3 regions of the Metabacillus indicus genome follow, and region 3 is predicted to be linked to each of the others. Evidence: riboswitches for the same ligand, from Rfam matches in the RefSeq annotation. Region 3 holds a riboswitch; each other region holds the start of a gene.

Region 1 (6,795 bases), 1.1 Mb from region 3:
GCCTGCCATTGCTCCTGGCAGAATTTGCGGTTGGAAGAAGCACTCAGAAAGATGCGATCCAATCTTATAAAGCAATCGCACCGGGGACAAAATGGTTTTCTGTCGGGTATTTAGGTATGATCACTTGTTTTGTTCTGCTGTCATTTTACAGTGTTATTGGAGGATGGATTATACTGTACCTCGTAAAAACACTGACAGGAGATTTAAACGGACTCAGTCAGGAGCAGTATGGGCAGCTGTTCGGGGAAACGATCACGGACCCTGTCCTGAGCGTCGGTGCACACTTTGTCTTCATGGCAATCACCATTGCGGTTGTAGCAAAAGGGGTTCAAAAAGGGATTGAGCGAACCAGTAAATTTATGATGCCGGTCTTATTTCTTTTGTTTATCGTGCTGATTTTCCGTTCGCTTACGCTCGACGGGGCGATGGAAGGAGTCCGCTTTTTGTTTCAGCCTGACTTTTCAAAGTTAACGTCGGAAACCATCCTGGCTGCACTGGGACAATCCTTTTTCACTCTAAGTGTCGGGGTTTCCGTTATGGTAACGTACAGCTCTTATTTATCCAAAGAGTCCAATCTTCCTCAATCCGCGTTTTCAATTGTCGGCATGAACATTTTTATTGTTGTTCTTGCAGGACTTGCAATTTTCCCGGCCGTGTTTTCATTTGGCCTGAAGCCTGATGCGGGTCCGGTGCTGCTCTTTAACGTACTGCCGACCGTATTTAATCAAATGGCATTCGGTATGGTATTCTTTGCGGCATTTTTGGTCCTTTTCCTGTTTGCATCCTTGACTTCGGCATTCTCCATGCTTGAAATTATTGTATCTGTGTTATCAAAAGGAGACGCGGAAAAACGGACAAAATGGTCATGGACAATCGGGCTTCTTATCTTTGCAGTAGGTATACCATCTGCCTTATCGTTCGGGGTCTGGAGCGAAGTAAACATTTTCGGCAAAACCATTTTTGATGCGGCGGATTATCTGGTCAGTAACATCCTGATGCCCGTGGGGGCCCTGCTTATTTCTGTTTTTGTACCGCTGAAAATGAAAAAATCAGCTCTTTATGAAGAGCTTTCTAAAGGATCTTCTTTATCCAAAGGACTGTTCAACGTGTGGTTCCTGCTTATGAGGTACGTGGCGCCAATTGCCATTTTCCTTGTATTGCTTGATGTATTGGGTGTTTGGAAGCTGTTATAAGTAATGGGAAGGAAGGACTCCGCATGCTGCGGGGTCCTTTTTGCGTATACTCAAGGGGAATTTAAGGAATATTAATCCATACTAAATTGAAATTGAGGGACTGCGCATGTCAAAAATGGTTGCTCCTGAAAAAATACCCCAATCCCTGCATGCCGGCAAATTGCTGATTTGTGAGAAGCTGGGTAACAGTTCGGATTTGAAATTTAAAGAAATGAAAAATAACGGATTTACTTTTTTAATTGTATATATCAGCACGATTGTTGAAAACAAACAGCTGGAGGAGCTGATTCTTCCATCACTTGCTTCATTTGATGCAGAAAAGGCCCATGCAGCTGATGATACCGTTGACTTCCTCATGGATCATGTTATTGCTCTGAAGGACACCAGGATAATAACAGACATGAATGATGCAGTAAATGAGCTCCTTTTTGGCAATACTGTCATTCTTTTAGAAGGTCAGTCGAGCTGTATTACAGCCGGAACGGACAAGTTTCCTGAGAGGAGTATTTCAAACCCGAAAGCTCAGCGGACTCTGAAAGGACCAGACATCGGATTTAACGAAGATATTTCTTCAAATACGGCATTAATCAGAAAGGTGATCAGAAATCCTGCACTCAGAATTGAGTCTCCGGATATCAATTCAACAACTAAAATCTGCATCATTTACATGGAAGGAGTAGCCGACAAGGAAATCATAAAAGAGCTGAAAGAAGAGCTTTCCTCTATAAAAATGGACATAATTCTTGACTCGAATTATCTTGAAGAGACCCTGCAAAAATCTTCAAACTCCATTTTCCCGCTGACTCTTTCAACGGACAGACCGGACGTTGTCTGCAGTGAAATCATGGAAGGGAGAATTGCTCTCATCGTTGACGGGACGCCGTTTGTCGTCACCTTGCCGACTGTGTTCGTGCAGCTTTTTCAGTCACCGGATGATTATTACTTTTTGACAAAGAAGATTATGGCAAAGCGGTTGTCACGGATGTTAATTTATTGTTTTTCCATCCTGCTTCCGGCCCTGTATATTGCGTTTACGATTTATCATCCAGGTCTGATTCCGACTAATCTGCTCGTTGGAATTGTCACGCAGAGGGAACTTGTGCCTGCTCCAACGGTTGTTGAGACCATCGTCTTTTATTTTCTGATTCTGATTATTACGGAAAGTTCGCTTAGACTTCCGCAATCCGTTGTGTTTACGGTCACTGTTTTTGCGGCCATTGTCCTTGGGCAATCTGCGGTTGAAGCTTATCTTGTTCAGCCATTTACACTGGTTGTATTAAGTGCATCCTACATTTTTTCAAGCATCATTCCGGTATATTCTCTTGCCACGGTTTCTCAAAAACTGACTGTCGTTTTTATGTTTCTTGCATCCGTTTTAGGTTTTTTCGGCATTATTGCAGGGATTATGTATTACCTGCTTCAGTTATCTTCATCAAGATCATTCGGGGTGCCGTATCTTGCTCCGTTCGCTCCTTTTAAGCTTGAAGATCAAAAGGATGCTGCATTCAGGGTGCCCATGTATGAACAGCTGAACAATAAGAAGACCTTTACTAAAGAAGAAAAAGACCAGCTGAAAAACGAGTAAGGAGGACACGATGAAGAAAAAAGCATGGGGACTCATATTTTTCGTCATTCTTACTCTTGGTTCCAGTGTGGTTATTTCAAAAAATGTAGAGGATACCCTGATTAAATCGATTTCCATCGTCAGTGCGATAGGAATTGACTCCAGTAATGAAGGGTATGAGGTAACACTTCAGATGATCAATACTGCAGCTAAACCTGATTCAGCTGGAGAAGTACCGGGTTCAATTATCTACCAGCAATCAGGCAGAACCATTTCTCAGGCAGTTAAAAACATCCTAAACCGCAATCCAAAGAAAATTTTTCTCGACAGCGCCGAATTGATTGTCATTGGAGAACAAACAGCAAGGGAACAAGGGATTCATGAGATACTGACTTTGTTTCTGACAGAATCTGAAATTTCATCCAGCATAAGAATTATGGTCACAAAAGATTATCCGGCAAGCAAAATTATAAAAACCATTACCCCGGCGGAAAAGGTCTCATCTAAAAGAATCAACGACATAGTCCATAGCAATGAATTAAACCTTGGATCTGTGGCAAGTGTATATCCTGTTAAAGTGATGAACGATCTTCTCATAAATATTAAAGCAACAGCGCTTCCTTATGTTACTCTGAGCAGTGATCAGGATATAGGTTCCTCACAAGAGAACATTTCTTCCCCTGAGCCGGAAGTTCTTTTAATCCTGAACGGAATGGCTTATTTTAAAAAAGACAAGCTTGCTGGTTATTTAACCAGGGATGAGAGCAAGATTTTTCTTGGTTTTACGAACAATACGAAAAAAGCGACGATTGAGACTAAATGCGGAGCTGCTGACGATCAAGGTTTTTTTACCGTTCACATCAAAAAGTCAAAAACCAGTGTAAAACCAGTATACAAAAATGGAATGGTCTCATTTCAAGTCGAACGGAAGATGAAAGGGGAATTGTTTGAAAGCACATGCAGACAGGATGATCTTCCTTATTTAGAATCAAGGGCCGAAGCAGTCTTAAAAAGTGAGATGGTAGGACTGATTGCCAAAAGTCAGGAAGAAAACAATGACTTTCTTGGCTTTCTAAAAGAAGTCTACTTGAGAAACCCATATAAATTTGAGGAAATCAACAAAAAATGGAAAGAACTATATCCTGAGGTTCCGGTAGAAGTAGAAGTGGATTTGGAGATTGAAGATATTGGAGATGTGAACCGGATACCGTAACCCTTTCATGCAAAGGATGATGAATGATGAATCAGCAGATTACTCCTTATCAGGTTTTTTCCTTAATGGTTCTTTTTCTATTAGGCAGTACAGTGGTAGTAGGGCTCAGCTTAGATGCTGAGGAAGAAGCCTGGCTTGTAAATATGATAGCCACGGCGACAGGTACAGGCATTTATTTTTTGTATATATGGATTCTCCGCATTGATCCCAGGAGAAAAACCTTTACAGAGCTTTTGAAAACAAGTTTCGGCAAGTGGATAGGGACTTGTTTCATTGGCCTTTACGCGGTCTATTTTCTTTACATCGGCATGAGAGTAGTGAAAGATTTTGAGTTTTTCATCAGCACGGTCCTTTTTTACAACATTGAAACCTGGGTCATTGGTTTTGTTTTCATTCTGCTGGCAGGTTATGCGTGCATATTAGGATTAGAGGCGATTGCAAGAGTATCGGAATTGCTCTTTTTCGGAAGTATTATGATGATTGCGGTGACCACACTCATAACCATTTTGAACCCAATGTTCGAATGGACAAATGTTCTACCTCTTATAAAGCCTGACTGGAGGTCTGTGATAGGCTCTGTTTTTCCAGCAAAAATAACGTTTCCGTTCGGAGAACTGATTGCATTCCTTATGATTTTTCCCGCTGTGAATGATCAGTCCTATTTGCTTAAAAGAGGATGGATGGCTGTTGTATTCAGCGGTCTCATTATTATTGCCATAACAGAATCCATCATCGGCATGCTAGGGGCGAAAATTGCGGTCTACTTTTCCTATCCCCTCATTAAATCAATTGAAACGATTGATTTGCTGGATTTTTTTCAGCATATTGAAATCCTGTCTGTCATTGTTTTTTTCTTTGTAGGGTTTATAAAAGTGGTGCTCTTCTGCTATGCCGCTATAAAAAGCCTGTCTGAGATTATGCCCAGGGCAAAAAATAATTACCTCGTATACGGGGTCCTTTCAGCTGGATTCGCATTCACCTTTTTTATGGATAAAAGCATAGTAGAGCATACGATAACCGGTCTTGAATTTGTTCCAAAGTATATCCACCTTCCATTACAATTCGGCATTCCGCTGCTGCTGCTTGCAATCCTTCTTCTAAAGAAGATGCTGAAGAAAAAGAAGACAGCTGAATAAGAGAAATAGTTGCAAAATCTTCCCTGTAAGAGTAGACTTTGAAACAAAGTACATAACAAAACGGGAGCTTGTGGAATCAGGCTGAGAGTGCGGCTAACTGCTGCAGACCGGATGAACCTGTTGGATAATGCCAGCGCAGGGAGATTATAGGGATACCTGTAAGCACTTTGCCGCGGCAAAGTGCTTATTTATATTGGAGGGGGAAACAATTATGTCCATTCAAGCAGAATTCATTTTGGAGAAAGTGAGAGATCAAAATCCGCTTGTGCACAACATAACAAATACAGTTGTCACAAATTTTACGGCAAACGGGCTTCTGGCGCTTGGGGCTTCTCCCGTCATGGCCTATGCCAAAGAAGAAGTGGCGGATATGGCAATGATAGCCGGGGCAGTCGTACTGAACATCGGCACTTTGGATGAGAGAATAGTAGAGTCGATGCTGATTGCAGGGGCATCTGCCAATAAGCATGGTGTTCCGGTTATTTTAGATCCGGTTGGAGCAGGGGCAACACCTTACAGGACGAAAACGGCCAAAATGCTTGCCGAAACGCTGAACATTGCCGTGATAAGAGGCAATGCTGCAGAGGTGGCAAGTCTTGCCGGTGAAAACTGGGCAATAAAAGGAGTCGATTCTGGTGCAGGAGAAGGGGATGCTGCAGCACTTGCCGTTAAAGCTGCAAAGCAGCTGAACACCGTTGTTGTGATTACCGGAAAAACGGACTTTATTTCAGACGGGGATCGGCTTTTCAGCTGTAAAAACGGCCATCAGCTTCAGACAAAAGTGACTGGGACAGGATGCTTGTTAAGCTCAGTTGTCGGAGCGTTTTGTGCAGTTGAAAAAGAGTATGTTTTTGCCGCTGCTGCCGCTGCCGCCGTCTATGGATGCGCTGCTGAAGCAGCCGTGGAAAGGCTGTACAGACTTGAACCGGGCAGCTTTCAAATCGAGTTTTTAAATGAACTGTATCATCTTGAACCAAAAGATTTGAAGGAACGCATCAAGCTTGAGGAGGTGCTTGCATGAGTGTTGCAAGAGCATTAACGATAGCAGGTTCTGACAGCGGCGGAGGCGCAGGAATACAGGCTGATTTAAAAACATTTCAGGAGCTCCGTGCATTTGGAATGTCAGCTATAACAGCAGTGACAGCTCAAAACACCCTTGGCGTGCACGGCGTATTCCCGCTTCCGGCAGAGGCTGTTGTAAAGCAAATAGAAGCGATTGGGTCAGATCTTGGAACAGATGCGCTGAAGACAGGAATGCTTTTCAGCAGTGAAATCATTGAAGCTGTTTCTGCCCAGATTAAACGATTCGGCTGGGAAAAGGTTGTCGTTGATCCTGTTATGATTGCAAAAGGAGGCGCGTCACTCCTGCAGCAGGAAGCGATTGACTCTTTAATCAATCATCTCCTGCCTCTCGCACTCGTTGTCACCCCGAACATTCCAGAGGCTGAAGTTCTCTCAGGCATAAAAATTGAAACGATTGAAGACCGGAAACGTGCGGCAGAAAAACTGCATGCATTTGGAGCAGAATATGTCGTGATTAAAGGCGGGCATGCAGAGGAGACTGAGCAGGTAATCGACATGCTCTATGACGGAAATAATTTCTTCTATTACGAGAACAAAAGGATTGAGACGAAGAATACACATGGAACCGGGTGTACGTTTGCCGCTGCGATTACTGCTGAGCTTGCT
Region 2 (6,795 bases), 1.9 Mb from region 3:
GGATCAGTGATCCGATGATGGCGCAAAAAACCATTGTCATCCCTGTATCCGGCTGTCTCATCAGCAGGAGTATGGGAGGTGCGGCTGCTGCAAATACTTTACCTAATAGGAGCAAGTCGTCTCTCACCGTATTGGTTGCGTATTTCTCCCTGTGATCTGCTATAATTCTGCTGAGCACGATAATCATGAAGATCTTCATTAATTCAGAAGGCTGGAAGTTTCCGATTCCGGGAAGTGTGTACCAGCTTGTGGCACCTTTGATCGGCTCTACAATCGGCGGCGGAAGAATTTCAAGGCCGATGAGCAAAAGCATCCCAAATCCATATAAATACCATGAGAGCTGCTTGAAGCGGTCAAAGTCGATAATCATCGTTCCAATGACGGCGATAATACCGATGATGTACCATCTGAGCTGCAGAAACGCAAAGTTTATATTCTGCAATTTTTCGGGTAAAGTAGGCTGGGCACTGCTTATGGCTACGGCACTGGTCAGTGCCATTAAAAACATAATAAAAATCAGCGTGTAATCCAATTGCTGCTGTGGGGATTTATCTGTGTTCATACGGGATCCCTTTCTTGTACTTTCAGTCATTATATGGTTTGTGCTTAGCTTGCAAGCGAAAATCATCTTTTACAATCTTAGCGAAAATTGACGGTTTTGCAAAGGATTCATTTGTAAATCAGTCAAAAACATGATACCTTATCACAATGAAAAAACGGTTGTGAAGACTGCAGAATGCCTTGCCGGCGCATGTTCACAGCGAATAGACGATTTGTATCACAATTTGATGACATTTTGATTTCCCGGTGATTTAGAGACAGGGAGAGGAGGAGATTCTTTATGTCAGAAGAAAAAGAAAAAGTTGTCATCGAGACAGAAACGGTTCTGACTGCACTTGAGAATGAAGACTTTGACGGTTTTCGCTCGCTGTTTTTAGAGCAGCATCCATACGACCAGGCAAAAATGTTCGTAAAGCTAGAACAGGAAGAGCGTTCAAGAGTCTATCAGTATTTGTCTCCTGAAGAGATGGCTGCCCTGTTTGAAAATATTGAAGATGAAGAATACAACTACGAAATGTATCTGTCAGAAATGGATCCAAGGTTTGCTTCGCAAATGCTTGAACACATGTATGCAGATGATGCAGTAGATGTTCTGAATGAGCTTAACAAAGATCAGGTGGCAAGCTACCTGACCATTATGGACGATGAAGCAGCGAAGGAAATCCGCGAGCTCCTTCATTATGAAGAGTTTACTGCAGGAAGTATCATGACGACGGAGTTTATTGCGATTCAGGCGAATCAGACCGTCAAATCGGCGATGCATATTCTTAAGCATGAGGCTCCAGATGCTGAAACCATCTATTATCTGTATGTAATTGACGAAGATAAGCACCTGGCGGGAGTTATCTCTCTGAGAGATTTGATAGTCAGTGACGATGATGTGATGATCGGCGAGATCATGAGCGAGCGTGTCTTTTCCGTCAGTGTGGGGGAAGACCAGGAAGAAGTTGCCCGGAAAATGCGGGATTACAACTTTCTGGCGCTGCCTGTTGTTGACTTTCAAAATCACCTTCTCGGGATCATTACAGTTGATGATATTGTGGACGTTATTGATGAAGAAGCGTCTGATGACTACTCAAAGCTCGCAGGGGTTTCGGATGTAGACTCCATCGACAGAGGGCCTCTTTCGGCTGCTAAGAAAAGACTGCCATGGCTAGTGATTCTTTTGTTTCTCGGGATGCTGACAGCCAATCTGATCGGGCAGTTTGAAGAAACCCTTGATAAAGTAGCGATCCTTGCTGTGTTTATTCCATTGATTGCCGGAATGGCCGGTAATACAGGCACGCAGGCACTGGCAGTTGCCGTCCGCCGAATTGCCATGGGGGATGAAGAAGAAGGTAACTTCAAAATCATCGCCCGTGAAGCGGGAACCGGTTTAATCAACGGTGCTGTCTGCGGCGTTCTTGTAACAGGCGTCGTGTATTTCTGGAAACACGATCTGTATCTTGGCCTGCTTGTCGGATTATCCATCCTTGCCACGCTGACTGTCGCGACAATTGCGGGAGCGTTTGTGCCTCTTATTATGCACAGGCTGAAGGTCGACCCGGCCGTTGCATCAGGCCCTTTTATTACGACGATTAATGATATTATTTCCATCCTTATTTATTTTGGAATGGCCACTATGTTTATGCAGTACTTAATTTAACTACAGAAATGAGGGAAAAACCTTGCACGGAGCTTCTTTTTCATCACTTGTCATTGTCCTTCTTGCAGCTTTTATCACTCCGCTCATCCTGCACCGCTTTAAAATAAAGGTGATGCCGGTCGTTGTAGCAGAAATTATTATCGGGATTGTGATCGGCAAAAGCGGGTTTGACCTTGTTCAGCAGGATATGTGGCTTGAAACTCTGTCTATGCTCGGATTTATTTTTCTCATGTTTCTGAGCGGTCTTGAAATTGATTTCACAGCGTTTATCGGCGGCAGGAAGAAGGAGGTGCTGCCATCCGGAAAAGAGGCGCCGAATACGTTCGTGGTCTCTTTACTCGTATTTGCCGGCATCTTTATTCTTTCCCTGCTGCTCTCTTATCTGTTTGTTCTGATCGGGTTTATAGAAAATGCATTCCTGATGACGCTTATCATCTCGACGATCTCACTCGGGGTGGTTGTGCCGACGCTTAAGGATGCAGGCATCATGAAGTCGAACATCGGACAGATTATCCTTCTTGTCGCCGTCATTGCGGACTTGGTGACAATGATTCTGCTTGCAGTTTTTGCTTCCATTTACGGCGGGGAAAATACGAATATGTGGCTGATGCTCATTTTGTTCGGAGCTGGTGTCGCCCTTTACTTTATAGGCAAAACCTTTCAGAGCAGATCCTTTATTGAAACGCTCTCTAAAGGCACGATTCAAATTGGGACAAGAGCTGTTTTCACACTCATTATTGTTCTTGTTGCGCTTTCAGAAACGATTGGTGCAGAAAACATTCTCGGTGCCTTTTTAGCAGGCGTGCTCGTATCTCTTCTTTCCCCGAATAAAGAAATGGTCCAGAAAATGGATTCGTTCGGGTACGGATTTTTGATCCCGATTTTCTTTGTCATGGTTGGAGTGGACCTTGATATTTGGTCGCTTTTTAAGGACCCTAAAATCCTGATGCTGATTCCGCTCTTATTTATAGCGCTTCTCATTTCAAAAATTGTGCCGATTTATCTTCTAAAAAGATGGTACGATACGAAAACGACTCTTGCTGCCGGCTTTTTGCTCACATCCACTCTGTCGCTTGTTATCGCCGCAGCGACGATTGGAGAACGAGTCAATGTCATTGACTCGCAGATGTCCGGAGCTCTCATTCTGACGGCCGTTCTGACAAGCATCTTTACGCCGATTGGATTTAAAAAGCTTTTCCCTGAAAAACTCGGTTCAAAGAAAAAGCTGAAGGTTGCTTTCATAGGAGCCAATCAAATGACGCTTCCGGTAACGAGAGAACTGAATCCGAATCTGTATGAAACAATCATCTATCATACGCATGTTGATAAAAACGAACAGCAGATTGCCGAATCTCTTTTTCAAATTGAAGAGCTGGACGATTATTCAATTGAGACACTTCAGGATAAAGGTGTATTTGATTCGGACATCCTTATTGCAGCAACTGGCGATGAGGATGCGAATGCGGAAATTGCCCTGATGGCAAAAGAGCTTGAGGTCGAAAGAGTCATTGCAAGTATTGCTTCGCCTCTGCTTGATGAGCAGCTGAAAGCAAAGAACATTGACGTGTTCTCTGTTCTGCTCTCGACCAAAACCCTGCTCAGAGCCCTGATCGAAGCGCCGGGCATCATGAAAATCCTGACGCACAGCGAATCTGCCCTTTATCAAATCAAAATGAACAACAGACGCTATGATGGAATGGTTCTCAGAAGCTTCCCGTTTACCGGAGACGTCATTTTTGTCCGGATCTTCCGGGAGAATGAATCGATTGTTCCTCACGGCGATACGGAGCTGAAACGGGGAGATCTGCTGATTTTAACGGGATCATCCGAATATATCGATGAACTGAGGCAGGAGCTTGAGTTTCACAAAAATTAAGCAGAAATTTCCTGCAAAAGCCTTGAAAGATATTTTTATCGTGGTATGATGGGCATGTAAAACATTCAGAAAATTTTATACGATGAACCGCTAGGGGAGCCCTTCATAAGGGCTGAGATCGGAGTGTGACTCCGAGACCCTCAGAACCTGATCTGGTTAACACCAGCGTAGGGAAGTGGTGTAAGGGTCTATTTCATACACCACTTTTCTATGCGAAAAGTGGTTTTTTGCTGTTTAAAAAGAAAAGGAGGATACGACATGCAATTTTCAAAAGAATGCAGGGAGTACGCAAATGAATGGTGGGAAGGGAGCTTTCACCATCCTTTTGTTAAAGGAATCGGTGACGGGACCCTGTCAAAAGAAAAGTTCAAATTTTATGTGATGCAGGATTCTTATTACTTGACTCATTTTGCCAAAGTGCAGGCGTTTGCCGGTGCCGTGGCTCCTGATCTGCATACAACGTTCAGAATGTCCGTTCATTCTCAGGGGACCTATGAGGCAGAGCTTTCCCTTCATCAGCAGTTTTCAAAAATGCTCGGGATAACAGAGAAAGAACGCGCGGAATTTAAGCCGGCGCCTACAGCTTATGCTTATACATCTCATATGTACCGCGCGGTCGCGACTGGAAATCTTGGTGAAATCATAGCTGCTCTGCTGCCTTGCTACTGGCTTTATTACGAAGTAGGAGAGCGTCTGAAGGATTGCAAGCCAGGAGATGCCGTTTATGAAAAATGGATTGAGACCTACCATGGCGACTGGTTTAAAGAGCTTGTTCTTGAACAGGTGAACCGTTTTGATGAGCTGGCTGAAAAAGCAAGCGTTCATGAGCGGATGATGATGAAAGAACATTTTCTGATCAGCTCTATGTATGAATACCGCTTTTGGGATATGGCTGAAAACCTTGAAGCGTGGGGCCGTGCAGATTCTCTGCAGCTGCAAAAATGAAGCTGCACCTTGTAACGGATGGAAAGCATTCTTCAGATTCGCTGATTTCAATCCTCGCAGACGTACATAGATATGCGGATGCCATCCATATAAGAGAAAAAGACAGGTCAGCCGGCGAACTGGCGGAGCTTGTGGAGATTCTTGCGCGCAAGGGTGTTCCAAAATCAAAGCTGATCATGAACGGCAGGGTGGATGCGGCCGTGCGTTCGGGACTGGCAAAAGTGCAGCTTCCGGCACATGGGCTGCCTGTAAAGTTTGTTAAAGAGCACTACCCTTACCTCGGCGCAGGATGTTCGGTTCATTCAGTAAAAGAGGCAATTGATCGGGAGAAAGATGGGGCAGACTGGCTGATTGCCGGACATGTATTTCAGACAGATTCAAAAAACGGCCTTGAGCCGAAAGGAATTTCATTTCTTCAAACAATTTGCGAATCTGTATCCATCCCTGTCTATGCAATTGGAGGAGTCACTCCTGATGTGCTGCCGGAACTGAAAAAGCTGAAAGTCGCAGGAGCAGCAGTCATGTCCTACGTGTTTTCAGCAGACAAACCTGTGGATGCAGCAAAAGAGCTTGCACGAAAGCTGAAAGGAGGAACGGCTGATGAAGACATTCTATGATGCCGGCATCGTCGGGGGAGGAGTCATCGGCCTGATGTCTGCCTATTTTCTGTCAAAGGCAGGCCGTAAAGTAGCCATATTTGAAAAAGGAAAGATTGGCTGCGGGGCATCATCCGCTGCAGCAGGCATGCTTGGTGCTCATACAGAAACGGAAAAAGCAGATGCGTTTTTCCGTTTTGCAGAAGAGAGCGGGGCTCTTTATCCCGCGCTTGCAGCCGAATTGCTTGAAGAAACAGGCATAGACATTCAGCTCGTTTATAATGGGATGCTCAAACTTGCCATGACGGCTGAGGAAGCTGTTTCCCTAAAAGACAGAGCCTTGAATGAACAGGATGTTGAGTGGCTCTCAAGGGAGTCTGTCCTGAAGAAAGAAAAGAACCTGACAGAGTATCTGCAAGGAGGACTGTTCATTGCAAAAGACGGCCAGGTTTCCCCTCCCGCTCTTTGCCGGGCGCTGGCAAGGGCGGTACAGATAAACGGAGGAACCATATTTGAAGGAGCTGCAGCCGGACGCATGCGGGCAGAGCCTTCTCATTATGAAATTTCCGCTGCAGGAGAGACTCATTTTTGTGAAGCTCTCGTCATTACAGGAGGGACATGGAGCGGCCCACTGTTTGAGGAATTAGGCATCTCAGCTCCTGTTCATCCTGTTAAAGGCGAATGTCTTTCCGTCATGCCGGATGGGTTCCGTTTAGCATCAACTGTCTTTCATGACAGCTGTTACCTTGTGCCGAAGTCTGACGGGAGCATCGTCATCGGCGCGACGATGGAGGAGGGGAACTGGAGGGCAGAGCCTACAATACAAGGGATGGCTTCCTTGATGGAGAAGGCTGTCTCCATTATGCCGTGCATGAAAAAAAGTGTTTTTCAAAAAGCCTGGGCCGGACTGAGGCCGGCAGCGCGCGATGCGAAACCATACATTTTTAAGCATGAAGGCATGAAGAATCTTTATGCCGCAACAGGACATTACCGGAACGGCATTCTGCTTGCGCCTAAAACAGGCGAAATGGTCAGGGATTTGATTTTGTGCCGTCAGGTCAAGCCTGAATATGCAAGAGAGTTTGGATTAAATCGGGGTACAGAGGTGAAATCATGAAAATCAAATTGAACGGCAGCACAGCTGAACTGGATTCCCGCATAAAGACAATGGA
Region 3 (6,795 bases):
TCATAAATGTTGCTGACTTAAAAATTTAAAACGTTTGGTACGCTTTTGGTTTTGTTTAGTTTTCAAAGATCATTTTCGCTTCCTGCGAAGCTTTATTAGAATAACATTTCACCTTTTCAAAGTCAAGCGTTTTTTTTACTTTCCTTTTTCTCAGGCACCGTTGCTCTCACGCGTTTTTCGCGGCAACGAATAATAATATACCACGCTGTTTTCCCCATTGCAATAGCATTTTTATCTTTTTGCAAAAAAAATGTTATAAATGAAAACGCGCTGAAATCAGCGCGTTTCCAGATGACTTTTTGAATGCAGCAAATCCAGGAGTACTTGTTTAATTGATACAAATTCAGCTGAAGCGAAGAGTTGGTCCGTTCGCGACCGGCCGAAAGGAATGTCTATATGTTCAATGATCCTGCCAGGTCTCGGGGAAAACACGGCAATCCTGTCAGAAAGAAAAATCGCCTCATCCATATCATGAGTAATAAACAGGACCGTTTTCCCGGATGCCTCGCAAATTCTGATAAACCATTTCTGAAGCTTGTGTCTTGTCATGGCATCAAGCTTTCCAAAAGGCTCGTCCAATAATAGAAGTTCTTTGCCGCTCAAATAAGCCCGGAGGAAGTTCGCTCTCTGCCTCATCCCGCCAGAAAGCATGGAAGGGTAGTGTTGTTCAAATCCCTCAAGCCCAAACTGAGAAAAGAAAGATAGAGCTTCGGCACGCGCTTTTTCTTTCCCTGTCCCATGCAGCTCCAGCGGAAGTATGACATTATCAAGAATTGTTCTCCACGGAAACAGCACATCGCTTTGCGGCATATACCCGGCATGGCCTGTTTGATTCGTTATGTCTTTCCCCTTGTAATGAACAATTCCGCCGCTTGGCTTATTTACCCCTGCAATGATATCAAGAAGAGTGCTTTTGCCGCACCCGCTCGGACCAATGATGCTGACAAATTCCCCTTTTTCTACTATAAGATCAGATGGAAGCAGGACAGGCTGATCTTTCGAGTAAGTCTTGCTGACTCCTTTTAGTGTCAGCATGCTACTTTTCAGCCTCCGGAAGGAATTCATTTGTATAAGCCTCTGCCGGATCTATGTTTTCTTCAATCAGCTTTTGTTGATACATCCAGTCAGCATACCGTTCCCAAACTTCTTCTTTTTGAACGCCCCATTGCTTTGCATCACCCTGATACTGCTTGCTGAGCCACTTTTGGCTTTCCTTTGCAAGATCTTTATTTATTTCCGGTACATGCTTAATTAGAATATCTGCCGCTTCAATCGGCTTATCGATGGCAAACTCGTAACCTTTTGCGGTTGCCTGTACAAAAGCCTGTACCGTATCCTTTTCTTTTTTTATCTTTGTCTCGCTTGCAGCAAGTACAGGTGTATAGTAGTTCAATGCTGGATCAAGGTCTTTAAGATAGATGTAATTCAGTTCTATCCCCTTTCTTTTAGCTTCTATCCCGTCCCAGCCTTCAAAGATCCATTGAAAATCCGTATCCCGGCCGATTGATTTAAAGAAATCAGTTGCGCCAAGTGTGACATAATCGACTTTGCCAAAATCTGCGTCATCCTGGTTCATAACCGCACGAATCACAGCCTCTTCAGTAGGCGACCCCCATCCGCCGTACCGTTTCCCTTCAAAATCATCAGGCGAGACAATCTCTTCTTCCTTTAATGAAGCGAAAGCAGAAGTATTTTCCTGAATAATGGCCGCAATAGAAACGATCGGCACACCGGCTGACCGCGCATGTGTGATGTTTTCCTGGTGGCTGACCGCAAAATCGACTTCGCCAGATGCAACAATTTGATCTGCGCTGACTCCCTCGCCAGGTTCTACTATCTCAACTTCAAGACCCGCTTCTTTATAGAACCCTTTTTCAATCGCTGCATAAATGCCTGTATGATTTGTATTCGGAAACCAGTCCAGCATGACCTTCACTTTTTTTGCTTCTTCACTTGAGGCATTCTCAGCAGGAGCGCATCCTGTTAAAAGGATGGATGTGCTGAATAATATGACGAGCATTCTCCGCAGTTTTTTCATCGTATTCCTCCATGTCAGTTGTGTTTATTCGCTTTGTACTTCCAGGGCATCGCCGCTCTTGCCAGCAATTCAATGACTGCAAAAATAACCAGACTTAAAGCAACAATGACGATAATGATGGCAAATACCTTTTCTGTTAAAAAAGATTGAGAGGATCTAGTAAGGATAATTCCAAGGCCTTGACTCGCTCCCAGCCACTCTCCGATAACCGCTCCCATTACACTGTATGTTCCGGCTATCTTGAGCCCTGAGAAAAAATACGGCATGGAAGCAGGAATCTTCACCTTCAAGAAGAGCTGACGTTTATTCGCTCCCATGGTCTTCATCAGTTTGATCATATCCCTGTCTGCCTGACTGAATCCGTCTGCAAGATTAATGGCTATCGGAAAAAAGCAGACAAGTGCTGTTACGATGACCTTCGGCAAGATCCCGAATCCAAACCAGATAATCAGCAAAGGTGCCAGTGCAATAATTGGAACGGTCTGTGAAAGGACAAGGAGCGGTTCAACCGCTTTTCTGATCCAGAGGGAAAGGTCAATTAAAATGGCAATGGCCACTCCGGCAGCTGCTGCTATCAGGAGGCCGAGAACAGCTTCAGTAAGCGTCTGCAGAACGTGCACTCCGAGCGTTCCTCTCATTTCAAACAGGGTGATGAAAATGTCTGTAGGTTTTGGCAGGATCCACTTCTCAATTCGAAAAAGCACGACTGCCATCTCCCAGAGTAGAAGAAAAACGGCAAGAACGGCTGCAGGCAGCGCTATTCCTGATATAGATTCAGCGATATTTTTGGAGTTTTTCATCCATCGTTACTCCTTCAGCAGGGCGGTAATGAATTTTGATGTGCGTCATCACTTCACTTGCACCTGCCCCGATACAGGCATCCTGAGCCTGCTTGACAATTTCAAGCAGATGATTGAGTTCCCCCTCCATAACGGTCTCCATCGCGCCGACTTCATATTTGACACCTGACTGCTGCACAACTTCAATGGCTTTGTCGACAATCTCGTATGTATTTCCGTGTGCTGATTTCGGCAGTACTTGAAACGCAAGGTTTACACTGGACATCATGAATTCCTCCCTTTCTTTCTGTGAATCTCTTAGAAAATGCAAAAAAAGGCTGCCGGTTAGGGCAGCCTTAAGCATTCGCAAAGTTCATGGAAAATAGACTCTTTTCCTGTATCCCTCCGCTGGCATTACCCAGATCAGGTTAAAGGGTCGATACAAGAATCAGTATCCTCTCAGCCGAGTTCACTCAGCTCCCCTGCTTCTATAAGATTCATGGAAACTATAGCAAGTTTTACAAGACTTGTAAAGAAAGGAAAAATACTTTCCGCTATTTTCTGAAAAAAAATAGAATTTAGGCTTGTCGAATTTTGCAGTTTCCTGTATAGTAGTGTCTAAATCATATATCGCATTTGACCACTTGGGGAGCCGCCGGCTGAGAGTGAACGTTATGTTCTGACCCGTTGAACCTGTTAAGTTAAAGCTTACGTAGGGATGTGGCGATGGATTCAAGTGATAACCCAACCAAAGCAGTGCGTGGAAACCATCCGACATTCCCCGCATTGCTTTTTTCTATGGAGAAAAGGCCCCGGTCGAATGCCGAAAAGGGGTAAAATCATGCAAACAAATAAGCGCCTGGTTTTTTTATTGGAAGCAGCGATTCTTGCTGCAATCGCCTTTCTTTTAGATTTAGCGACAAGCTTTATCGGCAAAATGCCGCAGGGAGGATCGATTTCACTTGCAATGGTGCCCGTACTGATCATGGGATTTCGCCACGGTCTAAAAGGCGGACTGCTGACAGGCTTTCTCCTCGGACTGCTGCAGACGGTCATGGGCTATACGACCATTGTTCATCCTGTACAGGGTTTTCTGGATTACTTTGTCGCCTTTACAGCGGTTGGTGCCGGAGGTATTTTTTATAAGCAAATTCAGAACTCTCTCCATTCTTTAAACAAAGGGCGCCTGATTCTTTATGTCACACTTGCCGCTTTCCTTGGAAGCTTCCTGAGATTTGCAGCCCACACACTCGCAGGCGCTGTCTTTTTCGCTGAGTTTGCAGGAGATCAGCCGGTGCTTCTTTATTCAGCAGGGTACAATGCATCCTACATGATTCCGACATTTATCATCTGTACGATCATTCTTGTGCTGATGCTGCTGACATCAAAAGCGCTGATAGTAAATAGAAAATAGAGAAAAGCACCGGAAATCCGGTGCTTTTTATCATAATCTCTTCTTTTTCAGCATGTATTAGTAGTAATAGATTTCCTATTGGAGGCCATGAAATGAATCTCACATACTCACTCATGTTGTTTGCCTTTTTTCTATCCATCTTTCATTTTCTGTATGGCTACTTTGAAGCGCTGCGGATCAGCGGCGAAGATGGCCCTGTCAGAGGTTGGTCGGTTGTTTTTTCATTTCCGCTCGGATTTGTTTTTGCCTATTTTGCAGCAGTTTTTAACCAGCAAATCTGAACAAAAGCGCAAGCGCCAAGGCCCGCTCCGATAGGCAGATAAGAATCCGGCGGAAAAGTCCGGTTTTGACTTTTTTGACGGATTTGTTCTGACAGAGGATCTAGGCGCTGGAGCTTGCCGTTGATAACTTTGTTATGTTATCAACAGCCTTTTATTTTTTATAATTCCTTTAACAAAAAGTAGAACCCGGCATATGTCTGCCGGGTCTTTTTGATGCCTCTGGCGGGATTCGAACCCGCACTCCTTTCGTAAGCATAGGCTAAGGGGAACACGCTTCCCTACGGATTTTCACCGGCAGGAATTTCACCTGCCTCAGCATAGTTGCTTTTCGGTGCTTCTGAAACCTTTGCCTTGCGACCCGGTTCTACTGTTTTCCGGCGCTCTTCCCTTCTAGAGCTACAGAGGCTTATTAAGAGTCTCTGTTTTCACAGAAACTCCCGCAAGAGTTTACAGCAGCTCTTCTATTAAACTCTCAACATACTCGTTCATGTTCCCAAATGTATATCCTGTCATTTGTGCTTTTGTCACATCCAGCGTCCAGTCACCCGGAAGACCGTACGGGGAAGCATTTTCTTCTTCCCCTGTAATGACTGCGGCTTTGTCTGCAGCACTTTCAATCTTGCCGATCAGTTCCCTCAGGGAAAGATTGTCTTCAAACGCTATATTATACGCTCCTGTCAGCTTTTCTTTTCCTATATGTAAAAGAAAACCTGCAGCGTCTTCAGATGAAGTGAAGCTGAAAGAAACATTGTCATTTTTCGCGCCAATTGGCTCTTCCCTTTTCACTTTGTCTACATGAAATAAAAAGCGCTCGGTGTAATCATCGGTTCCGATAACCAGAGCAGGCCTGACTGCTGCAACAGGCACTTTTGCATTCTGGAACAGATAAGCTTCGGCACCGCGCTTTGCCTCCTGATAACCGGTCATTCCCCCGTATTCCTTGCGGTCTTTAAACGTCGGTTCGAACGAGAGCGGGTTAAAATCCGTTTCCCTTCGTCCTTTGCCGAATTCATAGACTGCCATTGTTGATGTAAAGATGTAATGCCCTACTTTATCTTCGAGAGCCTCATAAGCGGTTTTGGCTTCGAGCGGGGAGAAACAGGACTGATCATAGACAGCGTCCCATTGCCTTCCTTCAAAAGCCCGGGTCATTGATTCTTTCTTTTCCCGGTCAATGACAAGGCGCTCGACCCTGTCTCCAAAATCATCCCGGGTTCTGCCTCTTGTTGCGACCGTCACAACCACTCCCTCCTCGAGCAGTTTATGAACAAGCCTCTTCCCAAAAAACTGTGTCCCACCTAGTATTAACGCGGTTTTCAATGTATTTCCCTCTTTCATTATGTATTCAGCCTCGCTGACAAATCCTTGAGATTCCAGCCGTATGCCGTCTCCGGATGATCGGTACCTTCAATCGCGTATGTATCCTCTCCCACTTTTTCAGGGCTGTAGCGCTCATAGAATCCCTTTGACGGGTTGGCATTCATCACCCACAGCATCATCGTTTGATAGTTCAGGTTCATCAGCTCCTCTGCTGCCGCACGAACCAGTCTCTTTCCAACACCTGCACCTTGTGCTTCTTTCAGAAGATAGATGGCGTATAATTCGCCATCATAGCCGAATTCCTGAGATCTGGACGGACCAAATCCCGCAAACCCGACAATTTTGCCCTCTTCATCTTCTGCAACGAACACAGTATCCGGATTTATACTGCGCCAGATTTTCTCTTTGCTTTCGTAAGTCAGACTATTTAAAAATGAATCTGCTACGATTCCCTTATAGGTTGTCCGCCAGCTGTCGACGTGCACAATCGCAATTTGCTTTGCATCTTCTCTGGCAGCTTTTCTTATCAGTACCTTCATTTTTCAACACTCCTTGCTGATGAAAATTCGACAACATTCAATAAAAACCCTGTTTCAAAAGGAGTTTCTTTTTTTGCAGAGAATAAGTTTACTAGACCAAATCAATTGGAGGCCTACAGTGAAAATCGTACTTCATGCCGTCCTGTCCATTCTTTATATCGTGTACTTCACCGCTGTCTTTTACGTTTTGTTTCTTTTTTTAAATATCCCGGCGTCTGTGATTTCCGGGACCATTATATGCCTGCTGCTCCTTGGCCTCTTTATCTATTCCGTCTACGAAATGATTCACAGCAAAGAACGGAATCTTCTTTTTTTCAGAGGGCTGTCAGGAACAATCGCCCTTTCGGTAACAAGCATCAGCCTGATCATTACGCTGTTTTTCGTTGTGCTGATGAACATTATGACCACTCATGTAAATTACCAG

What was found. A riboswitch is a leader RNA that binds a small molecule or an ion and turns the genes downstream of it on or off. The one in region 3 is predicted to bind thiamine pyrophosphate.
Region 1: linked by a shared signal. The riboswitch ahead of thiM (hydroxyethylthiazole kinase) and the one ahead of thiT (energy-coupled thiamine transporter ThiT) in region 3 are both predicted to bind thiamine pyrophosphate.
Region 2: linked by a shared signal. The riboswitch ahead of tenA (thiaminase II) and the one ahead of thiT (energy-coupled thiamine transporter ThiT) in region 3 are both predicted to bind thiamine pyrophosphate.

What each region holds. Positions count from the first base shown of each region.
Region 1 is NZ_CP176757.1:2,177,572-2,184,366, reverse strand. It holds gene ACK1LH_RS10920 (sodium-dependent transporter) at 1-1,193, shown strand, start outside; gene ACK1LH_RS10915 (spore germination protein) at 1,300-2,778, shown strand; gene ACK1LH_RS10910 (Ger(x)C family spore germination protein) at 2,789-3,970, shown strand; gene ACK1LH_RS10905 (GerAB/ArcD/ProY family transporter) at 3,997-5,106, shown strand; TPP riboswitch at 5,157-5,266, shown strand; gene thiM (hydroxyethylthiazole kinase) at 5,318-6,127, shown strand; gene thiD (bifunctional hydroxymethylpyrimidine kinase/phosphomethylpyrimidine kinase) at 6,124-6,795, shown strand, end outside.
Region 2 is NZ_CP176757.1:1,029,145-1,035,939, forward strand. It holds gene ACK1LH_RS05150 (FtsW/RodA/SpoVE family cell cycle protein) at 1-562, opposite strand, end outside; gene mgtE (magnesium transporter) at 842-2,206, shown strand; gene ACK1LH_RS05160 (monovalent cation:proton antiporter family protein) at 2,229-4,082, shown strand; TPP riboswitch at 4,165-4,273, shown strand; gene tenA (thiaminase II) at 4,341-5,027, shown strand; gene ACK1LH_RS05170 (thiamine phosphate synthase) at 5,024-5,644, shown strand; gene thiO (glycine oxidase ThiO) at 5,628-6,740, shown strand; gene thiS (sulfur carrier protein ThiS) at 6,737-6,795, shown strand, end outside.
Region 3 is NZ_CP176757.1:3,267,715-3,274,509, forward strand. It holds gene ACK1LH_RS16815 (ABC transporter ATP-binding protein) at 277-1,035, opposite strand; gene ACK1LH_RS16820 (ABC transporter substrate-binding protein) at 1,037-2,038, opposite strand; gene ACK1LH_RS16825 (ABC transporter permease) at 2,053-2,838, opposite strand; gene ACK1LH_RS16830 (MTH1187 family thiamine-binding protein) at 2,813-3,106, opposite strand; TPP riboswitch at 3,200-3,311, opposite strand; TPP riboswitch at 3,453-3,553, shown strand; gene thiT (energy-coupled thiamine transporter ThiT) at 3,659-4,231, shown strand; gene ACK1LH_RS16840 (hypothetical protein) at 4,324-4,512, shown strand; gene ACK1LH_RS16845 (NAD-dependent epimerase/dehydratase family protein) at 4,960-5,850, opposite strand; gene ACK1LH_RS16850 (GNAT family N-acetyltransferase) at 5,850-6,371, opposite strand; gene ACK1LH_RS16855 (peptidase MA family metallohydrolase) at 6,490-6,795, shown strand, end outside.